2 regions of the Marinococcus sp. LNSP9103-4 genome follow, and region 2 is predicted to be linked to the other one. Evidence: a T-box and tRNA genes for the amino acid it is inferred to sense, from the RefSeq annotation. Region 2 holds a T-box; the other holds one or more tRNA genes.
What was found. A T-box is a leader RNA that pairs with one kind of tRNA and senses whether it is charged. The one in region 2 lies ahead of ileS (isoleucine--tRNA ligase), so its partner is inferred to be a tRNA-Ile.

Region 1: it has a tRNA-Ile gene. The T-box ahead of ileS (isoleucine--tRNA ligase) is inferred to sense a tRNA for this amino acid. The anticodon was not compared.

What each region holds. Positions count from the first base shown of each region.
Region 1 covers NZ_JBQLIA010000002.1:77,874-89,096, reverse strand. The annotation lists gene ACTRXG_RS01910 (metal ABC transporter ATP-binding protein) at 1-49, shown strand, start outside; gene ACTRXG_RS01905 (metal ABC transporter permease) at 49-927, shown strand; gene ACTRXG_RS01900 (metal ABC transporter permease) at 976-1,836, shown strand; gene ACTRXG_RS01895 (Fur family transcriptional regulator) at 1,814-2,257, shown strand; gene ispG (flavodoxin-dependent (E)-4-hydroxy-3-methylbut-2-enyl-diphosphate synthase) at 2,334-3,461, opposite strand; gene ACTRXG_RS01885 (DUF1002 domain-containing protein) at 3,777-4,676, shown strand; gene ACTRXG_RS01880 (NfeD family protein) at 4,871-5,518, shown strand; gene ACTRXG_RS01875 (Na/Pi cotransporter family protein) at 5,713-7,344, shown strand; gene ACTRXG_RS01870 (DUF456 domain-containing protein) at 7,439-7,921, shown strand; tRNA gene ACTRXG_RS01865 (tRNA-Asn) at 8,000-8,074, shown strand; tRNA gene ACTRXG_RS01860 (tRNA-Met) at 8,076-8,152, shown strand; tRNA gene ACTRXG_RS01855 (tRNA-His) at 8,174-8,249, shown strand; tRNA gene ACTRXG_RS01850 (tRNA-Ile) at 8,274-8,350, shown strand; tRNA gene ACTRXG_RS01845 (tRNA-Ser) at 8,381-8,473, shown strand; gene ACTRXG_RS01840 (superoxide dismutase) at 8,835-9,446, shown strand; gene ACTRXG_RS01835 (peptidoglycan D,D-transpeptidase FtsI family protein) at 9,589-11,223, shown strand, end outside.
Region 2 covers NZ_JBQLIA010000005.1:60,044-71,266, forward strand. The annotation lists gene pgeF (peptidoglycan editing factor PgeF) at 1-324, shown strand, start outside; gene ACTRXG_RS05185 (YggS family pyridoxal phosphate-dependent enzyme) at 344-1,021, shown strand; gene ACTRXG_RS05190 (cell division protein SepF) at 1,082-1,510, shown strand; gene ACTRXG_RS05195 (YggT family protein) at 1,529-1,801, shown strand; gene ACTRXG_RS05200 (YlmH family RNA-binding protein) at 1,818-2,606, shown strand; gene ACTRXG_RS05205 (DivIVA domain-containing protein) at 2,716-3,228, shown strand; T-box leader at 3,266-3,497, shown strand; gene ileS (isoleucine--tRNA ligase) at 3,552-6,326, shown strand; gene lspA (signal peptidase II) at 6,475-6,972, shown strand; gene ACTRXG_RS05220 (RluA family pseudouridine synthase) at 6,953-7,855, shown strand; gene pyrR (bifunctional pyr operon transcriptional regulator/uracil phosphoribosyltransferase PyrR) at 8,074-8,610, shown strand; gene ACTRXG_RS05230 (solute carrier family 23 protein) at 8,703-10,034, shown strand; gene ACTRXG_RS05235 (aspartate carbamoyltransferase catalytic subunit) at 10,211-11,134, shown strand; gene ACTRXG_RS05240 (dihydroorotase) at 11,131-11,223, shown strand, end outside.

The DNA.
Region 1 (11,223 bases), on a different contig from region 2:
GGTGCATATTATCCACCATGAGCACGATCACCATGCAGGAGGAGCCTGATGATTTTTCTGGAATTTGACTTTTTAAGATATGCGCTCATCATCGGTCTCATGATCGGCGCGGTTGCTCCGGCTGCAGGTGTGTTCGTAGTAGTCAGAAAAACGCCGATGATCGCCGATGCGATGTCGCATACAGCGCTGACCGGCATCGCCTTTCATCTTTGGCTCGCTTCATTCTGGGTATGGCTCAGCGAATGGAACCCGCTTTATACCGGTATTTTATTTACGTTCATCGTATCGTTTGTGATTGAGTATCTGCGTCGGCGGTTTCAAACGTTTCAGGAGCTTTCCATACCGGTAGTGATGGCTTCAGCCATTGGGCTCGGAGTCGTTTTTATTTCTCTGGCGGATGGCTTTAATAATGATTTGTTTAACTATTTATTTGGAAGCATTCTTACGGTGAATGCCACAGACGCAGTGGTGATTGGTGCTATTTCTGCCGTATCACTCCTGTTGTTTCTGCTGTTTTATAAAGAATTATTATTCCTGGCTTTCGATGAAGAGCAGGCTGCCGTAAACGGGATCCCGGTGCAGAGAGTGAATTTATTATTTGCCGGTATCGCAGCGGTCATAGTTGCTTCTTCCATATCTATTTTGGGAGTGCTGCTCGTTTCCGCTTTAATTACCCTGCCGGCAGCAGCGGCGCTCCGGGTTGCTTCCACCTTCAAGAGCATGTTTTTATACGCGGTGCTTTTCGGGGAAACAGCCGTTCTGGCCGGCTTTTTTGCTTCATATTATTATGATCTGAGCTCAGGCGGCACAATCGCAGTCATTTCATTTCTTATATGGACATTCGTTGTACTGGCTGAAAAAGCCACTGGGCGAATACGTCAGCGTCCGTGGGAAGAGACGAAATGGACGGACAAAGCAAATCAATAGCACAGAAAAGCAATCCTTGTGTAAAATAAAGAATAGAGAGTGACGGCTATGTTTGATATTAATTTTGTGGAACGAAGCATTATAGCAGCGGTGCTGATCGGCTTGACAGCCCCTTTGATCGGCTCATTTTTAGTCGTGCGCCGGTCCTCGCTGATAGCAGATTCCCTCGCTCACGTTACCCTTGCCGGAGTGACGGCAGGAGTGCTCGCCGGTAATCTGCAGGCTTTTTGGGATATCAATCCGTTATACAGCGGCTTTGTATTTGCATTTGCCGGCTCGTTGATCATTGAACGGGTACGTCACACCTACGGGGGCTTCCAGGAGCTTGCCGCCCCGATTTTAATGGCGGCAGCGGTCGGACTGAGCGCCGTATTTATGTCTATATCCGCTGACGGGGTGACGGAGTGGTACGGCTATCTGTTTGGAAGTGTAGTCTCCGTACAGATGGAAGATCTTTGGTTTATCGGAGTAATGACAATCGCTGCCCTCGGGCTGCTTGCAGCGTTTGGCAGAGAATTGATGTTTCTTTCCTTCGATGAAGAAATGGCAGCTGCTGCTGGAATACCAGTTAAGATGTTCAATGTACTGCTTGCTGTACTGCTTGCGATTGTTATTTCTGCATCGATGCAGGTGGTCGGCGTGCTGCTTGCCGGAGCGCTGATTACGCTGCCGGCAGCGGCCGCAATGCAGTGGGCCTCCGGCTTTAAACGAATGCTTCTGATTGCTGTTATTATCGGAGAAGCCTCTGTGGCGGCCGGTGTGACTGGATCCATATTTTTTGGCATTGCGTCGGGAGGCGGCACTGTAGTGACCGCTGCTTTTATACTTTTTGCCACTTTAGTTCTCAGAGCATGGATCAACTGGAAAAGAAACAGGAGGCTTAAATATGAACGTCACCAAAGCGCTTAATATTATGAAGGATCAGGGATTTAAATATACAGCCAAGCGTGAAGAACTGCTCCAGCTTTTTTCAGATGAAAAACGCTATTTGACAGCGAAGGAAGTACTGCATTCCCTGCAGAAAAATTATCCGGGAATGAGTGTGGATACTGTCTATCGCAACCTCTCCATATTCGAGGAAATGGATATTCTCGAGATGACAGAGCTTGAAGGAGAAATGCATTTTCGTTTTTCCTGTTCAACAACGGCCCATCATCACCACCTTATCTGTCTCGAGTGCGGAAAAACGAGAGAAATTGAGACGTGCCCGATGGACTGGCTGAATGAAAACGTTGACGGCGGCTTTGAAGTGACCGGGCATAAGTTTGAAATTTACGGACTTTGTGCCGAATGCAAAAAAGCGAAACAAAAGGAAGCAGCACCGGCATAACCATAGGTGCTGCAGCAATAACAGGTGAAACAAAAAAGCTCCGCCCTTAATGGGTGGAGCTTTTTGCGTCGAGAGTTTAATTTGTCAGTTCTTTTTCTTTAGCTTCCCGTTCTTTTTCTGCTTCTTTAGCGTAGTGCTCTTCAGCAATTTTATCAACTTCGATCTTTAGCTCTTCCACCATGGTTTCTTCCGGAACCTTCCGGATGATTTCTCCGTGGCGGAATAGAAGACCTTCGCCTTTTGCACCGGCAATACCGATATCGGCTTCTCGTGCTTCGCCGGGGCCGTTAACAGCGCAGCCGAGCACGGCTACTTTAATCGGAGCTTTAATGGTGGAAATATATTCTTCCACGTCATTGGCGATGCTGATCAAATCGATTTCAATACGTCCGCAGGTAGGACATGAGATAAGTGTAGCTGCGTTGGATGCGAGGCCGAATGTTTTCAGCAGTTCGCGTCCGACTTTTACTTCCTCTACCGGATCGGCACTGAGAGAAATACGCAGTGTGCTTCCGATTCCTTTACTTAGAATAGCTCCGAGTCCGGCAGAACTTTTGACTGTGCCTGCGAATTGAGTGCCTGATTCAGTAATCCCCAGGTGAAGTGGGTAGCTGAATGCCTGAGCCGCTTTTTCATAAGCTTCAATAGCCAAGTGGACGTCTGAAGCTTTCATCGAAACGATGATATCGTAAAAGCCGAGCTCTTCAAGGATAGAAATATGGTAGAGAGCACTCTCGACCATTCCGTCTGCAGTTGGGTATCCGTATTTATCAAGGATCCGTTTTTCGAGGGAGCCGGCGTTTACACCGATACGGATTGGAATGCCTTTGGCTTTGGCGGCCTCAACAACCTCTTCCACTTTTTCCCGTTTCCCGATATTGCCCGGATTGATCCGGATTTTATCAGCGCCGCCTTCAATAGCTTTCAAGGCCATATTATAGTCGAAGTGGATATCGACAACGAGCGGAATATTGATGCGCTGTTTAATTTTCGGAATTGCTTCAGCATCCTTCATTTGTGGGCATGCGACGCGGACAATCTGGCATCCGGCCTCTTCAAGGCGGTGAATTTCTGCGACGGTCGCTTCCACATCGTGAGTTTTTGTTGTGGTCATGCTTTGTACTACTACTTCATTACTGCCACCGATCGTCACATTACCTACTTTGACTGCTCGGGTTTCGCTGCGGTGGGTTATTTGGCTCATGTATCCATTCGCCCCTTTATATTGGTGAATTTATTTCGTGCCTCGTCTAGTGCAACAACAATAGTTAATAGTGGTCTATAACACATCGTAATTGTATCAGTGGGTGTGTACTCTTGGCAAGCAGTTGCTTCCAGAGAGCGGAAATCGGAAGTGTAAAAGACGGTATTTTGTAAAATGATGAGAAACTAACGAAAGAATGCGGGTGATGTAACTTTTTCCCCGGGCTTACGACTATAGATGCGACGAATATAAAAATATTGGTCATCAAAGTACGGGATTGGAAATGAAAGGGCATAAGAAGGAGAGTTGAACATAATGAAGTGGTGGCAGCAGACATTAGCAGCCGGGGTAGTTACGTTAGGGGTTCTTGGGGTAAGTCAGCAGGCGTCAGCGGACGCTGCAGCTGGGGATGTAACAGTGACACTCGGCCAGGATCTGTCTTCAGATCAAAGAAGTTCTCTGCTTGAAGAGATGGATGTGACTGAAGGGGAAGTACCGGTTGTAGAGGTCACAAATGAAGAAGAGTACCAGTACCTCGGAGATTATTTAAGCAGCTCTGAAATTGGCTCGCGCGCGTTATCTTCTGCAAGGATTACTGCAGCTGAAGACGGAGAAGGCATCGATATTGAAACGAACAAAATAGATACAGTTACAGAAGGAATGTATGCAAACGCGCTGGCAACAGCGGGTGTGGAGGATGCAGAGGTTTACGTGACAGCTCCGTTTGAGGTATCTGGAACGGCAGCACTGACCGGGATCTTAAAAGCCTACGAACAGCAGAACAATGTCAATATATCCGAGGATCAAAAACAGGTGGCAAACGAAGAGATTGCCAAAACTTCTGAGCTTGGCGAAGATATCGGCAAAGAAGAAGCAACAACACTGATTACACAGATTAAGCAGGAAATAAACAATACGGAGATTAATAATACGGAAGATATCCGGGTCATTGTGCAAAATGTGTCAGGCGATATGAATATTGAACTGAGCGAAGAGCAGACAGATGAGCTCGTTTCCTTATTTGACCGGATGCAGAATTTAAATATCGACTGGTCGCAGATGGAGAGTCAGCTTGATAAAGCTTCGGAAAACATCGACAGCTTTGTAAACAGTGAAGATACGCAGAATTTCCTTTCGCGCATCGTTGCTTTCCTCGAACAAATGCTTGATTCCGTGCAGGGGTGGTTTAACAGCGACTCTGAAGAATCAGCATAATATTAGTAAAAAGAGAAGAGGCCGCGGGGCCTCTTTTTTATGCGAAGAAGACGCTTACAGCTGACAACTGGCAGGAAGAAGAGTTACAATAATTGTGAAACGATTACGGGTGTTTACGCGTATATATGATTACCAAGCTTTTACGAGTCGTATTAGTCAGTGATTACAGAAGTTTATGGAAGGGAGTATATACAATGGAATGGTTAGCGAACCCGAGTGTCGGCTTTATTGTCGTTTTTCTTGGAACGATGTTTTTAATCTCAGAGTTTCTAGTTAAGTCCAAAAGCTTATTTTTTATTCTGGGAACAGCCTTTATGGTCTTATTCTTTTCCTATCATCTTGAAGGGGCAGCCGGTATCTGGGTGCTTGTATTATATGCAGCCGGTCTTGGGCTGATCCTGCTTGACGGGAAGCTTATTGGAGACGGAACTGTCTCTATTGTAGGTCTTTTGCTAATGGGAGTATCGATCGCTGTGCCGACTCCTACTATCATATACGGAGTACTCGTTATTTTCGGCTTTTTGGCCGGAGCCATTTCAGCGATGTTTTTCCTGAAGGTTTTTCCCCGCCGGGATCTATGGTCGAAGCTGATGCTTAAGGACAGTTTGACAAGCGAACAGGGCTATAACTCTATGAATCAGACGTATGAAGGACTGGTCGGCAAAACGGGGACCACCGTTACTCCTTTCCGCCCGACAGGTACGATTGATATTGAGGGAGAGCGTTACAGTGCTACCAGCGGCGATCAGTGGCTGAATGCTGAAGAAGAAATAGAGGTAACATCTGTGGATGGGACGCGCATCCGTGTCAAGCGTCTTGAGACAGCTGTAAAAGAACAGTAATTACCATATTAATGGTTAATCATGAAAAAAGAGGAAGCTGCGGCTTGCTCTTTTTTTTTAAGAAAAAAACAAAAGCTAAATAACTTTGGGAAAAAGTAATATTTCCTTTACAAACCATTCAATTTACTTTAAAAATAGATTGGGTGTGGCAAAAAAGGACAGAATACATAAAGTGATTAAGGGGATGAGGGAGTTTGGATATTCAAACGCTGATATTTACGTTTCTCGGCGGCCTGGGGATTTTCCTGTTCGGGATCAAATACATGGGCGACGGCCTGCAGAAGATCGCGGGCGACAAGCTGAGGGACCTGCTCGATAAATTTACGACCAACCCGTTCATGGGCGTGCTGGTCGGGATTATCGTCACCATCCTGATCCAGACGAGCACCGGCACCACCGTGCTCGTCGTCGGCCTGGTCAGCGCCGGGTTCATGACGCTGCGCCAGGCGATCGGGGTGATCATGGGGGCCAACATCGGGACGACGGCCACCGCCTTTATCATCGGGATCAAAATCGAGGAGTTCGCCCTGCCGATCCTGTTTGCGGGGACGATCCTGATCTTCTTCTTTAAAAACAAAAAAGTCAGCAACATCGGCCAGTCGGTGTTCGGGTTCGGGGCCATCTTTTTCGGCCTGACGCTGATGGGCGACGGGGTCGCCCCGCTCGAAGACCTGCCGGCCTTCCGGGAGCTGACGATCAGCATGAGCGAGAACCCGCTGCTCGGCCTCGCGATCGGGATCATTTTCACGATCGGGCTGCAGAGCTCGTCGGCGACGATCGGGCTGCTGCAGGAGCTCTACAACCAGGGGGCGATGCCGCTCGACGCGGCCCTGCCGGTGCTGTTCGGTGACAACATCGGGACGACCATCACCGCAGTGCTCGCCGCGATCGGGGCGTCGGTGGCGGCCAAGCGGGCGGCGCTCACCCACGTGATCTTCAACCTGATCGGCGCCACGATCATCCTGATCCTGCTCGTGCCATACACGCTGTTTATCGGCAACCTGCAGGAGTGGCTGAACCTGAATCCGCCGATGACGATCGCGTTTGCGCACGGGATTTTCAACGTGTCCAACACCCTGATCCAGCTGCCGTTTGTCGGGGCGCTGGCCTACCTGGTCACGAAGCTCGTGCCGGGCAAAGGGGACGAAATCGAGTACAAAGCCAAGCACCTCGATCCGGCCTTTATCCAGCAGTCCCCGGCGATCGCGCTCGACCAGGCGAAGCTCGAAACCCTGCGGATGGCGGAATATGCAGGTAAAGGCCTCCAGAAGAGCGAAAGTTACCTGGAGACCAAAAATAAAAAGGACGCGGAAAACATCGTCCGGTACGAAGAAGCGATCAACAATCTGGACAAAAATATTACGGATTATTTGATCGGTATTTCCGCCCGCTCTTTGTCTAAGGAAAATTCGCGGAAACACTCAGTTGTGATGGATACTGTCCGCGACATTGAACGTGTCGGCGATCACATGGAAAATGTGATGGAGCTTGTGGACTATCAGCTGACCAATAAAGTGACGCTTTCAGAAGAAGCGTACAAAGACTTAAATGAAATGTTCACGCTGACGATCAGCACATTTAACCGTGCTGTCGAAGCACTTGAAAAAGATGATTATGAGATTGCCCAGCAGGTTGCCAGACAGGAAGAAGATATTGATAAGATGGAGCGGAAGCTGCGTAAAAAACACATCCTGCGTCTGAATGAAGGCAGATGCTCTGGTTCTGCCGGTATCGTGTTTGTCGACATGATCAGTAATTTAGAGCGTATCGGCGACCATTCTGTAAATATTGCCGAAACGGTACTGGATGACCGGGAGGTTTCATAAGAAAAAGAAGGAGGATCGCCTCCTTCTTTTTTATTGATTATATAGAGAGAAAAGCGGCTATAGAATAATCATACATCTGCAAAGGGAGGTACGTATGGAACTGATATGGTATTTACTGGGGATTGCGTGCTACACACTGGCGCTTGTCGCGGTTGTTTATCCGATTCTGCCGGGTGGTATTTTTCACGCAGCTGCTGCCCTTATGTTTGCACTGGGCTATGGGTTTGCAGATATCGGTGTAGTTTACTGGGTGATTCAGGCAGTTATTGCGGTGCTGCTGTTTGTAATTGATTACGCGGCTAATTATTATGGTATCCAGCGGAGTGGAGGTACGAAATACGGCATCTGGGGGAGCCTGATCGGTCTGGTTGTCGGTCCGTTTATCATTCCGGTCGCCGGCATTCTGATTGGCGCACTTGCCGGAGCTGTTATTGGAGAGTTAATCGGAGGCCAGAAATCGTGGAAGCAGCTTGGTAAAATTGGTGTAGGGTCTGTCGGCGGGTTTGTCGCAAGCGTTGTTATAAAGGGCGGTATATTGCTAGTGAATGCCATTTATATTATAATAATTCTTGTTTAAAGAAATACAAAAATCTGTTTGACGCGTTTTTAAGGAAATGATATAGTAATTACTGTCGTAAAAACGGCAGTAACACATTCCGCAGTAGCTCAGTGGTAGAGCAATCGGCTGTTAACCGATTGGTCGCAGGTTCGAATCCTGCCTGCGGAGCCATGGCGGCGTAGCTCAGCTGGCTAGAGCGTACGGTTCATACCCGTGAGGTCGGGGGTTCGATCCCCTCCGCCGCTACCAATATATTTACATACTCATACGGCGGTTGTGGCGAAGTGGTTAACGCACCGGATTGTGGTTCCGGCATTCGTGGGTTCAATTCCCATCAACCGCCCCATTTTTTTGTCTGCAATGCTTTTAAGGACCCTTAGCTCAGTTGGTTAGAGCAGACGGCTCATAACCGTCCGGTCGTAGGTTCGAGTCCTACAGGGTCCACCACTTTAAGAAGCAGTGGGTAAATATGCATCTGGAGGAATACCCAAGTACGGCTGAAGGGGACGGTCTCGAAAACCGTTAGGAGCTTTACGGCTCGCGAGGGTTCGAATCCCTCTTCCTCCGCCATTATTATGTTAAATACTCATTTTTATATAACTGGACAGCTAACTTTTCCGCAAAGGCCGGAGAAGTTTTTTTATTTTGAAGACAGCTCTGGGCGGGACGTGGCAAATTGGGAATATAGACGCTTTTGAGGGGCTGGTTTTTCCATGTGCAGCGAAAGCTGGTTAGATTTTTATGTTTAAAGAAGAAGTATAAGGGAATAATCAACTTTGGCAGGCTTTCTAGTTGATTACAGCAGAAAGCCGATTTGAAAAATAAGAATTGTTTTGGTAAAGTAAAAGTAGACTAAGTGTAATTTTGTATACTAAATTAACGCAAAGTCACTTTGAACAAATCACCAGAACTTTCAAGGAGGGCATTTTGTATGAGTACACATCAACTACCAGATCTACCTTATGCACCAAACGCATTGGAGCCTCATATTGATGAGCAGACAATGAATATTCACCATGATAAACACCACAACACGTATGTGACAAAATTAAATTCAGCCTTGGAAAATCACAGCGATCTTCAAAACAAGAGCGTTGATGAACTGATCAGCGATTTGAACGCTGTACCTGAAGATATCCGTACCGCAGTAAGAAATAACGGCGGCGGCCACTCCAACCACTCCATCTTCTGGAAGCTTCTCAGCCCTAATGGCGGCGGCGAACCAAAAGGCGAAGTGGCAGATGCCATTAAGAGCAAATGGGGAAGCTTTGACAAGTTCAAAGAAGAATTCGGCGCAACAGCAGTTGGACGTTTTGGTTCCGGCTGGGCTTGGCTCGTATTAAACAACGGCGAGCTTGAGCTTATGGATACGCTCAACCAGGATTCACCGATCATGGAAGGTAAAACTCCACTTCTCGGCCTTGATGTCTGGGAGCACGCGTATTACCTGAAGTATCAAAACCGTCGTCCGGATTATGTAGCAGCATTCTGGAATGTTGTAAACTGGGACGAAGTTGAAAAGAACTATCAGGCAGCTAAATAATATATTTAAAGAGTCCGTTCCCGGTTTCCGGGAACGGACTTTTTCTGTTTAGGAAGAGAGCAGAAGTTCGGCAGCGGCTTTTTTCTATGCTATACTTAACTGGAAACAAGCAAACTTACATATATTAAGAGAGGGATTGCGTGTGGCTTCCAGAAAAAATAAAAAACCTTCCATTCCTTTTCGGCTGAACGTACTTTTTTTCGCTGTTTTTATATTGTTTTCAATATTGATCCTGCGGCTTGGATACGTACAGATCGTTGAAGGTGATACGTATGAAGAGGACGTGAATGAAACGGCCTCCACATCGGCGAGCCGGGTCGATGCTCCGCGCGGAATTATGTACGACCGCAATGGAACCGAGCTGGTGGATAATAATCTTATTCTGACTTTAACGTATACGAACCAGAGAAGCTATGAGGATGAAGAACGCCTCCAGACGGCTGAAGAACTGGCTGAACTGATTGAATTTGATGAAGAGGAAACAGACCGTGAGAGCATGCCGGAAAGAAACTTGCAGGACTACTGGCTGTTAACTCGTGAAAGTGAAGCGGAGGAGCTTGTCTCAGACAAAGAAGAAGAGCGCCTGATGGAAAATGATAAAGATCCATATGAAGTACAGCTCGACCGGATTACTGATGAACAACTGAATGATATCAGTGACGAAGAGCTGGAAGTTGTAGCTATCTGGAGTGAAATGATTTCGGGGTACTATGACTCCCCGCAGCGCGTTAAACGGGATTTGACAGAAGGAGAGGCCACGGCGATCAGCGCACGTCTCGATGAACTCGAAGGCGTGGATGTAACGAGAGACTTCCGGCGTGACTATCAGTATACGCAGGCCTTCCAGAGCCTTTACGGGAAGGTGGGGTCTATCCCTGAAGAAACCGTATCCGAGTTTCTTGCTAAAGGGTATCAGCGCTCCGACGAGGTTGGCCAGAGCTTTCTCGAGGAATACTATGAAGACACGCTGAGGGGCAAAAAGGGAACTGTCAGCGGTGAGGATGATGACGCCGAGGAGACGAATAACGGAAGCCGTGGCAATGACCTCGTGTTGTCGATTGACATGGATCTGCAGCAGGAAGTACAGACGATACTTGATAATCAGATGGGGCAGTCGGAGGGGTCGTTTCCAAACGATCAGCAGGCCTATGTGACTGCAATCGATCCGAATACAGGGGAAATACTTGCTATGAACGGTTATGATGATCAACTCGGGAACGTAACGAATACGTACGAGATGGGGTCGACAATCAAACCGGCAACAGGCATGATCGGCCTCCAAGAGGAAGTTATCACGGAAGATACAAAAATTAATGACAGGCCGATTGACCTTCCAGGCCCAGGAGGAGAAGTCGAATCTTCTCACGAAATCGGCACAATAGATATTGTCGGTGCTATCCAGGAATCATCCAACATATTTATGTCCGAAATTGCGATGCGGCTGATGGACTATGAGTATGGAAGCGGCGATGGTTTCAACGATCAAAAGGTGGACGAGGCATATGCGACAATGAGAGACTATTATCATCAGTTCGGGCTTGGGGTGGAAACTAGCATCGATCTGCCATCAGAAGCTACTGGTTTAAATGCTGGGAGGCAGGTGCCAGGCAGCTTGTTGTTCTTCTCCTTCGGCCAGCTTGACACGTACACACCGCTGCAGCTGGCGCAGTATTCCGCGACTATTGCTTCCGACGGTAAACGGATGGAGCCTCACCTCGTGAAAGAAATTCGTGAACCAAACCGTAATACGGACGAAATGGGTGCAGTGCTTCACCAG
Region 2 (11,223 bases):
AAAGGCATCCCGCCTGAACAAATATATGCCGCCATTGGCCCGGCTATATCCGGAGCTAATTATGAAGTGGATGAAACAGTTCTCTCAGCGCTTAAGAATCAACAGGATTTTTCCAGCGGAAAGCCGTGGGTCCAAAAGGCAAACGGGCGGTACGCGCTTGATTTAAAAACAGCCAACAAACTCCTGCTTGAACAGGCAGGCCTGCCGCCTGAACGTATTGCTGTCAGCGGTTACTGTACTTATGCTGAAGAAAAACTGTTTTTCTCCCACCGTCGTGAGAACGGGAAAACTGGACGAATGATGAGTTATATCTATATTATATAGACAGGGAGGATGCTGCACTTTGAACACGGTGGAATCCAACTGGAAAGTGATAAAGCGTAACATCAGCCTCGCCTGTGAAACATCCGGCCGGGACCCGGAGGATGTGACATGCATTGCTGTTACAAAGTACGTGTCTCCGGAGCGGGCGGTAGAGGCAGTAGAAGCTGGAATAACCAATTTGGGGGAAAACCGTGTGGAAGGAGCTCTTGAAAAATACGAAGCTGTTTCCGGACGGGCGGATATTCATTTTATCGGCACCCTGCAGTCAAAAAAAGCGAAAAAGATCATCGGCAAGTGTGCATACATTCATTCGCTGGACCGCTGGAGCCTGGCAGAGGAAATCAATAAACGCTCTGGGGAAACAGTCACCGAATGCTTTGTGCAGGTGAATGTCTCCGGGGAAGAGAGCAAAGCAGGGCTTGGGCTTCAGGAAGTGGAGCCGTTTATCGAATCACTGGTGAAACTTCCCGGCCTTCGGATCGTAGGATTAATGACACTCGCTCCATTTGAAGAGGACGCTGAAAAAACCCGCCCGGTTTTTCGGCAGATGAATGAGATGCGCAGGCGTATCCAGGAAAAAAACTGGGCGCATGCTCCCTGCGGTTATTTGTCCATGGGAATGTCCAACGATTATATGGTAGCTGTTGAGGAAGGCGCTACTCATATTCGTCTCGGTACTTCGCTTGTAGGTGAATAAAAGAATCCGGCGTTAAGTAACAAAACAGCTGGTATCTCTGTGTAAAAAGGAGAGGAGAAGATGAGTTTGCGTTCGAAGTTCCGGCGTTTTTTTGAAATGGACGACGATGTGGTCGAACAGGAGGTTCCTCTTTCTGAAGAAGAACAATATGCCCAGTATGAAAACAGGCAGGGGGCAGCGCCGAGCAACGTGGTGAGCCTGCAGAGTGTACAGAAGTCCTCGAAGGTGATGCTTTTAGAGCCGCGCAGCTACGAAGAAGTGCAGGATATCGCCGATCACCTGTGCAGCCGGAAAGCAGTGATCATTAATCTGCAGCGGGTGCCAAAGGAGCAGGGGCGGCGTATCGTTGATTTTTTAAGCGGTACTGTCTATGCCATCGGCGGGGACATTCAGAAGGTTGGCAGCCACATCTTTTTCTGCGCACCTGACAATGTGGATATTTCTGGAGCTATTACAGATATTATGTCCGAACGGGATGAACATTATTAGACAGAAAGGAGAGAGATTATGCAGCTTATAGGTTCTTTGCTGATTAGTTTAATCAGTATTTACCGGATTGTGTTAATTGTATATATTTTCATGTCCTGGTTCCCGAACGCGAGAGAATCTACGATCGGCCAGTTTATCGGTTCGATTTGTGAACCGTATTTGGAGCCGTTCCGCCGATTTATTCCGCCGCTCGGCCCGCTTGATATTTCGCCGATTGTGGCAATCATCGTACTCTTTTTTGCAGAATCCGGCATCCGGGCGCTGTTTTTCAATGCCGGGGCGTTGTTCTAATTGAGGTGAATACAACATGAATATGCTCGAACACTTCCGGCCGGAAGAAAGAGCCTGGGTGGAACAGGCATCAGACTGGAAAGAAGCAGTGGAAACAAACTTCGAAAGACGGCTGACCGATTTTCTTGATCCGCGGGAGCGGGATATTTTAGCGTCAGTCATCGGAAAAGATGAAACTGTCCATTATGCTTTTGCCGGGGGAAACGATGATGCTGAGCGAAAGCGGGCGCTGATTTACCCGTTTTACGAACAGCCGGAGCAGGAGGATTTTCAGCTGATATTGTTTGAAATATCCTATCCGCAGAAATTCGCTTCTCTTGAACACAAGGATGTTCTCGGGGCCCTGATGGGCATCGGGTTAAAACGGGAGAAGTTCGGTGATATTCTGGAAGGGGAAGGATGCTTTCAATTCGTAGCAGCTGCCGAAGTCCGCAGCTATATTGAGCTGAACCTTCCCAAAATCGCCAACGTTTCCGTAACGCCGGTGGAAAAACCGTTTTCCGCTATGCTGCCGATAGAAGAGCAGTGGGTGGAACGCGAAACGACGGTTTCTTCGCTTCGGCTTGATACATTTATGGCAGAAGCATACCGGCTTTCAAGAAGCAAAACGCTCCCATTCATAGAAAAAGCGAAGGTGCGCGTGAACTGGAAAAAGGTCGACCAGTCCTCCTATATGCTGCGCCCCGGGGATTATGTTTCGGTACGCGGGCTTGGCCGCTCCAAATTGATGGAGGTGCTCGGACGCACGAAAAAAGATAAGCAGCGGATTGTGTACGGAATTAAAGAGCAGAAAAGAAAGAAATAACTTTTTTTCTTTTGAAGGAAGGAACTGCCTTTTTCGCCGCGAATGCAGTAAAAGGCAGCAGGCTTTCGGGCCGGTATACATACTTGAATTGTAGAAAGGGTGAAAGACTTTGCCTTTAACACCACTGGATATTCATAATAAGGAATTCACAAGAGGTTTCCGGGGATACGACGAAGATGAAGTAAACGATTTTTTAAAGCAGCTCATTAAGGATTTTGAAGATGTGATTCGTGAACGTGACGAGCTGTATGACCGTACAAAAGAGCTCGAAGACCGGATTAATCATTTCTCAAGCATTGAAGAAACGCTGAACAAGTCGATTTATGTAGCCCAGGAATCGGCAGAAGAAGTGCGGAAAAATGCCGAGAAGGAAGGGCAGCTGACGGTGAAGGAAGCGGAGAAAAATGCGGACCGGATTATCAACGATGCCCTGAACAAATCCCGCCGGATCGAGCTTGAAATTGAAGAATTGAAAAAGCAGGCTTCTGTTTACCAGACTAAATTTAAAATGCTGCTCGAAGCCCAGATGGAAATGCTTCATTCGGATGAATGGCTGAATCTTTCCGAGGAAGAACCGGCTGAGGCGGACGTTTATGCAGGCGACGGCGAACGTCTTGACTAACACCAGCAACTAGATTATACTTTTGCAATATCATATTCGATAAACGTTGAAGGGGAGCAGGCAGTAATGTACCGGTCTCAGCGATCTGCGGTTGGTGTAAGCGCAGAACCAGGGCATTTTTGTTATCACCCCGGAGTTCCTTAACTGAACAAAGCAGTAAGTTAAGGCGGCTTTGAAAAAGCCGTTATTGCCAATGAAGAGACAGGCAGGGAGCCGTATGGCCTCCTGCGCTCATCAGGGTGGTACCGCGAGTCATTCTCGCCCCTATGCACAGGGGCTCCGAATGGCTCTTTTTGTTGTAAGAAAAAAAGGAGGATGCGGAAATGAGTTACAAAGAATCGCTGTTAATGCCAAAAACCAAATTTCCAATGCGCGGCAATCTGCCAAATAAAGAACCGGAACGCCAGAAAATGTGGAACGAGCAGGACATCTATGAGCAGGTGCAGGCCCGCACTGAAGGCCGCCCGCTGTTTGTGCTGCACGACGGACCTCCCTATGCCAACGGGGATATCCATATGGGGCACGCTCTGAATAAAGTACTCAAGGACTTTATCGTCCGCTATAAATCAATGACAGGCTACCATGCGCCGTACGTGCCGGGCTGGGATGTTCACGGGCTTCCGATAGAAACGGCGCTTTCGAAAAACAAAAAAGTCGACCGGAAAAAAATGACGACAGCTGAGTTCCGTGCCGCGTGTGAAGAATATGCGGAAAAACAAATTGACCGGCAGCGGGAGCAGTTTAAACGTCTCGGAGTAAGAGGCGATTGGGAGAACCCATATGTGACGATGCATCATGAATACGAAGCCCAGCAGATCCAGGTATTCGGCGAAATGGCCAAGCGCGGCCATATTTATAAAGGCAAAAAACCGGTCTACTGGTCGCCATCCTCGGAATCGGCCCTGGCAGAAGCAGAGATCGAATACCACGATATGCGCTCTCCGTCGATTTACGTGTCGTTTGCGGTTAAAGACGGCAAGGACGTTCTCGAGGGCGATGAAAAATTTATCATCTGGACGACGACTCCGTGGACGATCCCGGCAAACCTGGCGATCACTGTTCATCCAGAGCTTGACTACGTCGTCGTGAAGGCGAATGGAGAAAAGTATGTTGTAGCCGAAGGACTGCTAGAGGAGCTTGAACAAAAGCTTGAGTGGGACGGCTATGAGATTACAAAGCGCATGAAGGGCAGCGATCTGGAATACGTCATGGCCGAGCACCCTATTTACGGCCGGGATTCCCTCGTCATTCTCGGCGATCACGTAACGCTTGATGCAGGTACCGGCTGCGTGCACACAGCTCCGGGCCACGGGGAGGAAGACTTTGTGGTAGGACAGCAGTACGGTCTGGAAACACTTTGTCCCGTCGACGATAAAGGAGTATTTACCGACGAAGCCCCGGGCTTTGAAGGACTGTTTTACGATAAGGCGAATAAAGCGATTACGGATAACCTCGATCAGCTCGGGGCGCTTTTGCAGCTGAACTTCTTCAGCCACTCTTATCCGCATGACTGGAGAACGAAAAAGCCGGTGATTTACCGGGCGACTGACCAGTGGTTTGCATCGATCGAAAACATCCGGGGCGAGCTTTTAGACGAAATCAGCCAGGTGACATGGACTCCGGCTTGGGGAGAAACGCGACTGTACAACATGGTGCGTGACCGGGGCGACTGGTGTATTTCAAGACAGCGTGCCTGGGGCGTGCCAATTCCGGTCTTTTATGCTGAGGACGGCGAAGCGCTTATTAACGATGAGACCATCCAGCACGTAGCCGAGCTGTTCCGCAGCCATGGCTCCAACGTATGGTTTGAGTGGGAGACAGCCGATCTGCTGCCGGAAGGCTTTACGTCGGAACACAGTCCAAACGGCATTTTTACAAGAGAAATGGATATTATGGACGTTTGGTTCGACAGCGGCTCGTCCCATCAGTCAGTGCTTGAGGCATCTCCGCTTCTGCAGCGTCCGGCTGATATGTATCTTGAAGGCTCCGATCAGTACCGCGGCTGGTTTAACTCTTCTCTTACAACAAGTGTTGCGGTTACCGGAAAAGCGCCGTACCGTTCCGTACTGAGCCACGGCTTTACGATGGACGGAGAAGGCAAAAAAATGAGCAAATCGCTCGGTAATACAATTTCACCAAACGACATCACAAAGCAGCTCGGCGCAGATATTCTAAGGCTCTGGGTGTCGAGCGTTGACTATCAGGCGGATCACCGGCTCTCGGACAACATTTTAAAGCAGATCGCTGAAGCGTACCGCAAGATCCGTAACACGTTCCGGTTCATGCTCGGAAACCTGAGCGATTTTGATCCGGATAAGCACCGGGTTGAGCCGTCGGACTGGAGCGAGCTTGATCAGTATATGCATCTGCGCCTGCAGGATTTGGTTGCAAAAATCCGTGCCGGCTATGAAGAATACCAGTTTGTGAACGTTTATCAAACGTTCCACAACTTCTGCACCGTGGATCTGAGCTCATTTTATCTTGATATCGCCAAGGACACGCTCTATGTCGAGCATGAAGACGATGTCCGCCGCCGGGCTGTGCAGACGGTGCTGTATGACACGTTAACAGCTCTCGTGCAGATGATCGCACCGATCATTCCGCATACGGCCGAAGAGGTATGGGAATTCATCCCTCAAACAGAAGCTGACAGCGTACAACTGACGGATATGCCGCAGGCGGACCGTTCGACAGAGGATGAAGAGCTCCGCAGGAAGTGGGATCGTCTCATGGATGTCCGGGACGATGTATTAAAGGCCCTTGAGACAGCGAGAGGAGAAAAAGTGATTGGCAAGTCGCTTGAAGCCTCGGTAGATATCTACGCAGACGGGGAAGTAAAGGATATGCTGCAGAGCGTAACCCGTTTAAAAACGCTATTTATTGTTTCGAAGGCAGAAATTGCCGGTTCAGCGTCAGAGGCCCCGGCGGAAGCAGCGAAGCTCGACGAAGTAAGCGTTGTTGTAGGAGCAGCGGAAGGTGAACGCTGCGAACGCTGCTGGGAAGTGACCGAAACGGTGGGAGAAGACCCGGCATATCCGGATCTCTGCAGCCGCTGTGCCTCGGTCATGCATCAAAAAGAGAACGTCAGTCAGTCATAGCATGTGAGGAGCCCCTTTTTAGCAGGGGCTCTTTTTTTATGGAACGTAAAGCCCGGAAGGATCGACCCGGGCGCTGTTCGCACCGGCGAATATATGCTAAAATGCTAAGGATGGAACGCATACCGCAAGAGAGGATGAAAGAGTCCGTATGAAAATCATTAAGTGGCATTATCTGCTGGCTGCGCTGATTATTATTTTCGATCAGGTAACCAAATACATAGTAGCTGCCTCCATGCGCATTGGAGAAAGCATTGAAGTGATCCCGTCTTTTTTATATCTGACCTCTCACCGGAACGCAGGAGCGGCCTTTGGTATACTGCAGGGGCAGCGCTGGTTTTTCTTAATTATTACGATCGTCGTGATAGCAGTAGTGGTGTATTACATGCAGCAGTATGGTACGCTCTCATTTACTTTTGGCATCCCGCTGGCCCTCGTTCTTGGAGGAGCTGTTGGAAATTTCATTGACCGTATGCTTTTTGGTGAAGTTGTAGATTTTGTTGATGTCTACCTGTTCGCTTATAATTACCCTATTTTCAACGTTGCAGATGCTGCCCTGACAGTAGGTGTAATCTGGTTGATTATCGGTATGTTTTTAGATGAAAGATCACGAAAGAAGGAAGAAGCACATGAATCCACGAATTATTGACGAAGAAGAGCAGGGAACAAGAATCGACCGTTTGATGACAGACGAATTGGAAGAGTCGCGTTCAGTCATTCAGCAATGGGTGAAAGAGGGATGGGTCACAGTCAACGGCGGCCGTGTGAAAAATAATTACAAGCTGCAGGCCGGCGACCGGATCGACGTCACTGTACCTGAAGAAAATCATGAAGAAATGACGCCGGAAGAGATCGATCTTGACATACGCTATGAGGATGACGATGTGGTGGTGATTTACAAACCGAGGGGGATGGTTGTGCATCCGGCACCGGGGCACACCCGCGGAACATTGATGAACGGGCTGCTGCACCGTTATCCGGTATGGCAGGACCACCCCGAAGCCCGGGCAGGGCTGATTCACCGCCTGGATAAGGATACGTCCGGCCTCCTTATAGCAGCCAAGCATCCTGAGGCTTACGAGCAGTTATCCGCTCAGATGAAGGAGCGGAAAATAGAGCGGAAATATAAAGCAATTGTGCACGGAGAGGTGCCGCACGAAACAGGGAAAATTGATATGCCGATCGGCCGTGATCCCCATGACCGTCAGAAAATGGCGGCGGTGCGCGAAAACTCGAAGCCGGCAGTCACTCACTTTCAGGTGCTCCAATGGTGGCACAAATACACATTTGTGGAGTGTGAGCTCGAAACCGGACGGATGCACCAGATCCGTGTGCATTTTGCCGAGATCGGCCATCCGGTGGCCGCTGATCCGAAGTACGGACGCCGAAAGACTCTTTCTCTTCCGGGGCAGGCGCTACATGCGTACCGGCTCCGCTTTGAGCATCCTGTGAATGGAAAGTGGATTGAATTGGAGGCGGAGCTGCCGGAGGAGATGCAGGCTGCTATTGATGAACTTAACAAAACTAGTTGACCGCACAAAAAAAGACTGTCATAATACGTAATAACGAAAAAAACGAATGCCTTTTTAACACAGTCCCGTGAGGCTGAGAAGAGGTGGTGACTGAGCGCAGAAGTACCCAGGGCGGCGTATGTGTAATACCCGGCCTGCGGGTGAATGTGCCCGGATCCGCAAGCTCTCATCCTTACGGGATGGGGGCTTTTTTTATGAAGTAAAGGAGGATGGTGCAGATGGAACGGGTGCTTTTGGATGAACAGGCAATCCGGAGAGCTCTGACGAGGGTATCGCACGAAATTATTGAACGAAACAAAGGCGTGGAAGACTGTATCCTGGTTGGAATCAAAACGCGGGGCATTTACATTGCCAACCGGCTAGCGGAAAGTATCGAACGGATTGAAGGAAACGCGATTCCGATTGGCGAAGTGGACATTACGATGTACCGCGATGATTTATCCCACAACAATAACAGCCAGGAGCCGGAGCTGCACGGGGCTGTGCTTCCCGGAGAGATTACCGGAAAGACAGTGATTCTGGTGGACGATGTGTTATATACCGGCCGGACCGTGCGGGCAGCCATGGACGCCATGATGGACAGCGGCCGTCCGGCACAGATTCAGCTGGCAGTGCTCGTGGACCGTGGGCACCGGGAGCTTCCCGTTCGACCGGACTACATCGGCAAAAACGTACCGACCTCCCGGGAAGAAATTATCGCTGTCAACATGGCAGAAGAAGACGGCGAAGACCAGGTGAGTATCCATTCTGCGTAACAAGATTTCTCTTTAATTTGAACCAGTGAGTTCAAAAAGGGATGAGACGAAAGCGTTTCTTCCCTCCATGCCAATATTAATGGAGGTTTATCATGAAAAATAACGAAGATATCCATATCCAGACCCGACCGGCCCCGGCTACGTGGCTGATTCTGAGCCTGCAGCACCTGTTCGCCATGTTCGGGTCAACAATACTCGTGCCGGCGCTTACAGGACTCAGCCCAGCCGTAGCTCTTGTATCCAGCGGTCTTGGAACACTTGCCTATCTGGCAATCACCAAAGGACAGATACCGGCTTATCTCGGCTCGTCATTCGCCTTTATTTTCCCAATCATTGCCGCTTTATCCATCGGGGGCCCGGGCGGCGTTATGCTCGGCTCGCTCGCTGCAGGGCTTGTTTACGGCATTACGGCGCTGGTTATCCGAAAAGCCGGTGTAGGCTGGCTGATGAACATTCTGCCGCCGGTAGTAGTCGGCCCGGTCATTATGGTCATCGGCCTTGGCCTTGCGACGACAGCAATCGAAATGTCGATGAACTACAACGCAGACACCGGAAACTACAATGAACCGATGCGCCATATGAGCGTAGCCGCCGTAACACTTGCAATTGTCATTGTCGCTTCGGTATTCTTCCGAGGATTTTTCCGGATCATTCCCGTGCTGTTTGGCATTATAGGCGGCTACTTGACGGCGCTTGCTGCCGGAATGGTAAATACAGGCGCCATCGGAGAGGCTGCCTGGATTCAGGTGCCGGATTTCTCCGTACCGTTTGCCACGTACAGCCCGGATTGGAGCTGGAGCGTTATCGCGATCATGGCACCGATTGCGCTGGTGACCATTGCTGAACATATCGGCGACCAGCTCGTATTAAGCAAAGTAGCGGAAAAAAACTTCCTCAAGTCCCCGGGGCTTCACCGTTCCATCATGGGCGACGGGGTGGCAACCATGTTTGCCGCCGTGCTTGGGGGACCGCCGAACACGACCTACGGGGAAAATATCGGAGTGCTTGCCATCACCCGCGTATTCAGCGTGTACGTGATCGGCGGGGCCGCCGTGCTTGCTATCAGCTTTGGATTTATCGGAAAGGTGGAAGCCTTTATCGCAAGCATCCCCGGAGCCGTAATGGGAGGCGTTTCGATCCTGCTGTTTGGTATCATTGCCTCGAACGGCCTCCGGATGCTGATTGATAACAACATTGACCTCGGCATTAAGCGGAACCTGATTATCAGCTCCGTCATTCTGGTGACCGGTATCGGAGGAGCGTTCATCGAAATCGGGGAATACTTTGAAATATCAAGCATGGCGCTTGCCACCGTGATCGGCATGGTGCTGCACGCAGTGCTGCCGGGAAAGGAAGATTCCTACGGCAACCGGTCGATGTTTGAATCCGTAAGTACATCTACCTCAAAAAATAAGGCAGCTTGATCATCCTTTAAGGAAGTACAGAGAGACATCCAAGGTTGAACGGCATGAAAACACTTCCGTCAGCAGACTATCCTGCGCGGGGCGTTTCTTCATACCCGTACACCTGGAGTCTTTCCGACTCCGGGTTTTTTATATAGGATCGAGGCGCTTAAAAAGGAGCGGAAACGATGATGAATATGAAATCTTCAAAAACAGCAGCAGTCCAGCACGTGCTGACGATGGAGGAATGGGATGTGCGGCAGATCCATGAGCTGCTGGCGAGGGCGAATGCATTTGCAGACACGGAGCGGGAACGGAAAAGCCTTCCGTTGTACGCAGCGAACTTATTTTTTGAGCCCAGCACCCGGACCAAGCTCAGCTTTGAAGCGGCCGAACAGAACCTCGGTCTCGGAATTCTTCACTTCGATGCTGCCACCTCAAGCGTAAAAAAGGGAGAGAGTCTGTACGATACGGTGCGCACAATCGAAAGCATTGGGGCTGACGTGGTCGTTATCCGTCACGAGCAGGAACGGTACTTTGATGAACTGCGGGACTCTATCAGCATCCCCATTATTAATGGAGGGGACGGCTGTGGGCACCACCCGACCCAGTCGTTTCTGGATTTAATGACGATTCAGCAGGAATTTGGACGGTTTGCCGGCGTGAAGGTTGTCATTGCCGGCGATATCCGGCACAGCCGGGTTGCCCGTTCAAACGTGGAGGTATTGGAGCGTCTTGGAGCGAAGGTATATGTATCGGGACCAAAAGAATGGATGGATGAAGCCATGAGCAGCCGCTTTATACCAATGGATGAAGCGGTGGAGGTGGCGGACGTTATGATGATGCTCCGCATTCAGCATGAACGGCATACGGTCCAGCTGATAGCCGGACCGAACGATTATCACGAAGCATACGGGCTCACCATAGAGCGTGCGCAGCGCATGAACAATAAAAGCATTATTATGCACCCGGCCCCGATCAACCGGGGAGTGGAGATCGCGGACGAGCTCGTGGAGGGCGGCCGCTCAAGAATATTCAAGCAGATGACAAACGGTGTTTTTATCCGGATGGCTGTGCTTGACCATGTATTAAGACAGGCTAAAGGAGGAGATTGGAAATGAACGGATGGATTATCAATGCGCAGGTGTTCACCTCCGGGGAAACCATCGAACCACAGGATGTACTGATTGAAAATGGGCGTATCCAGGAA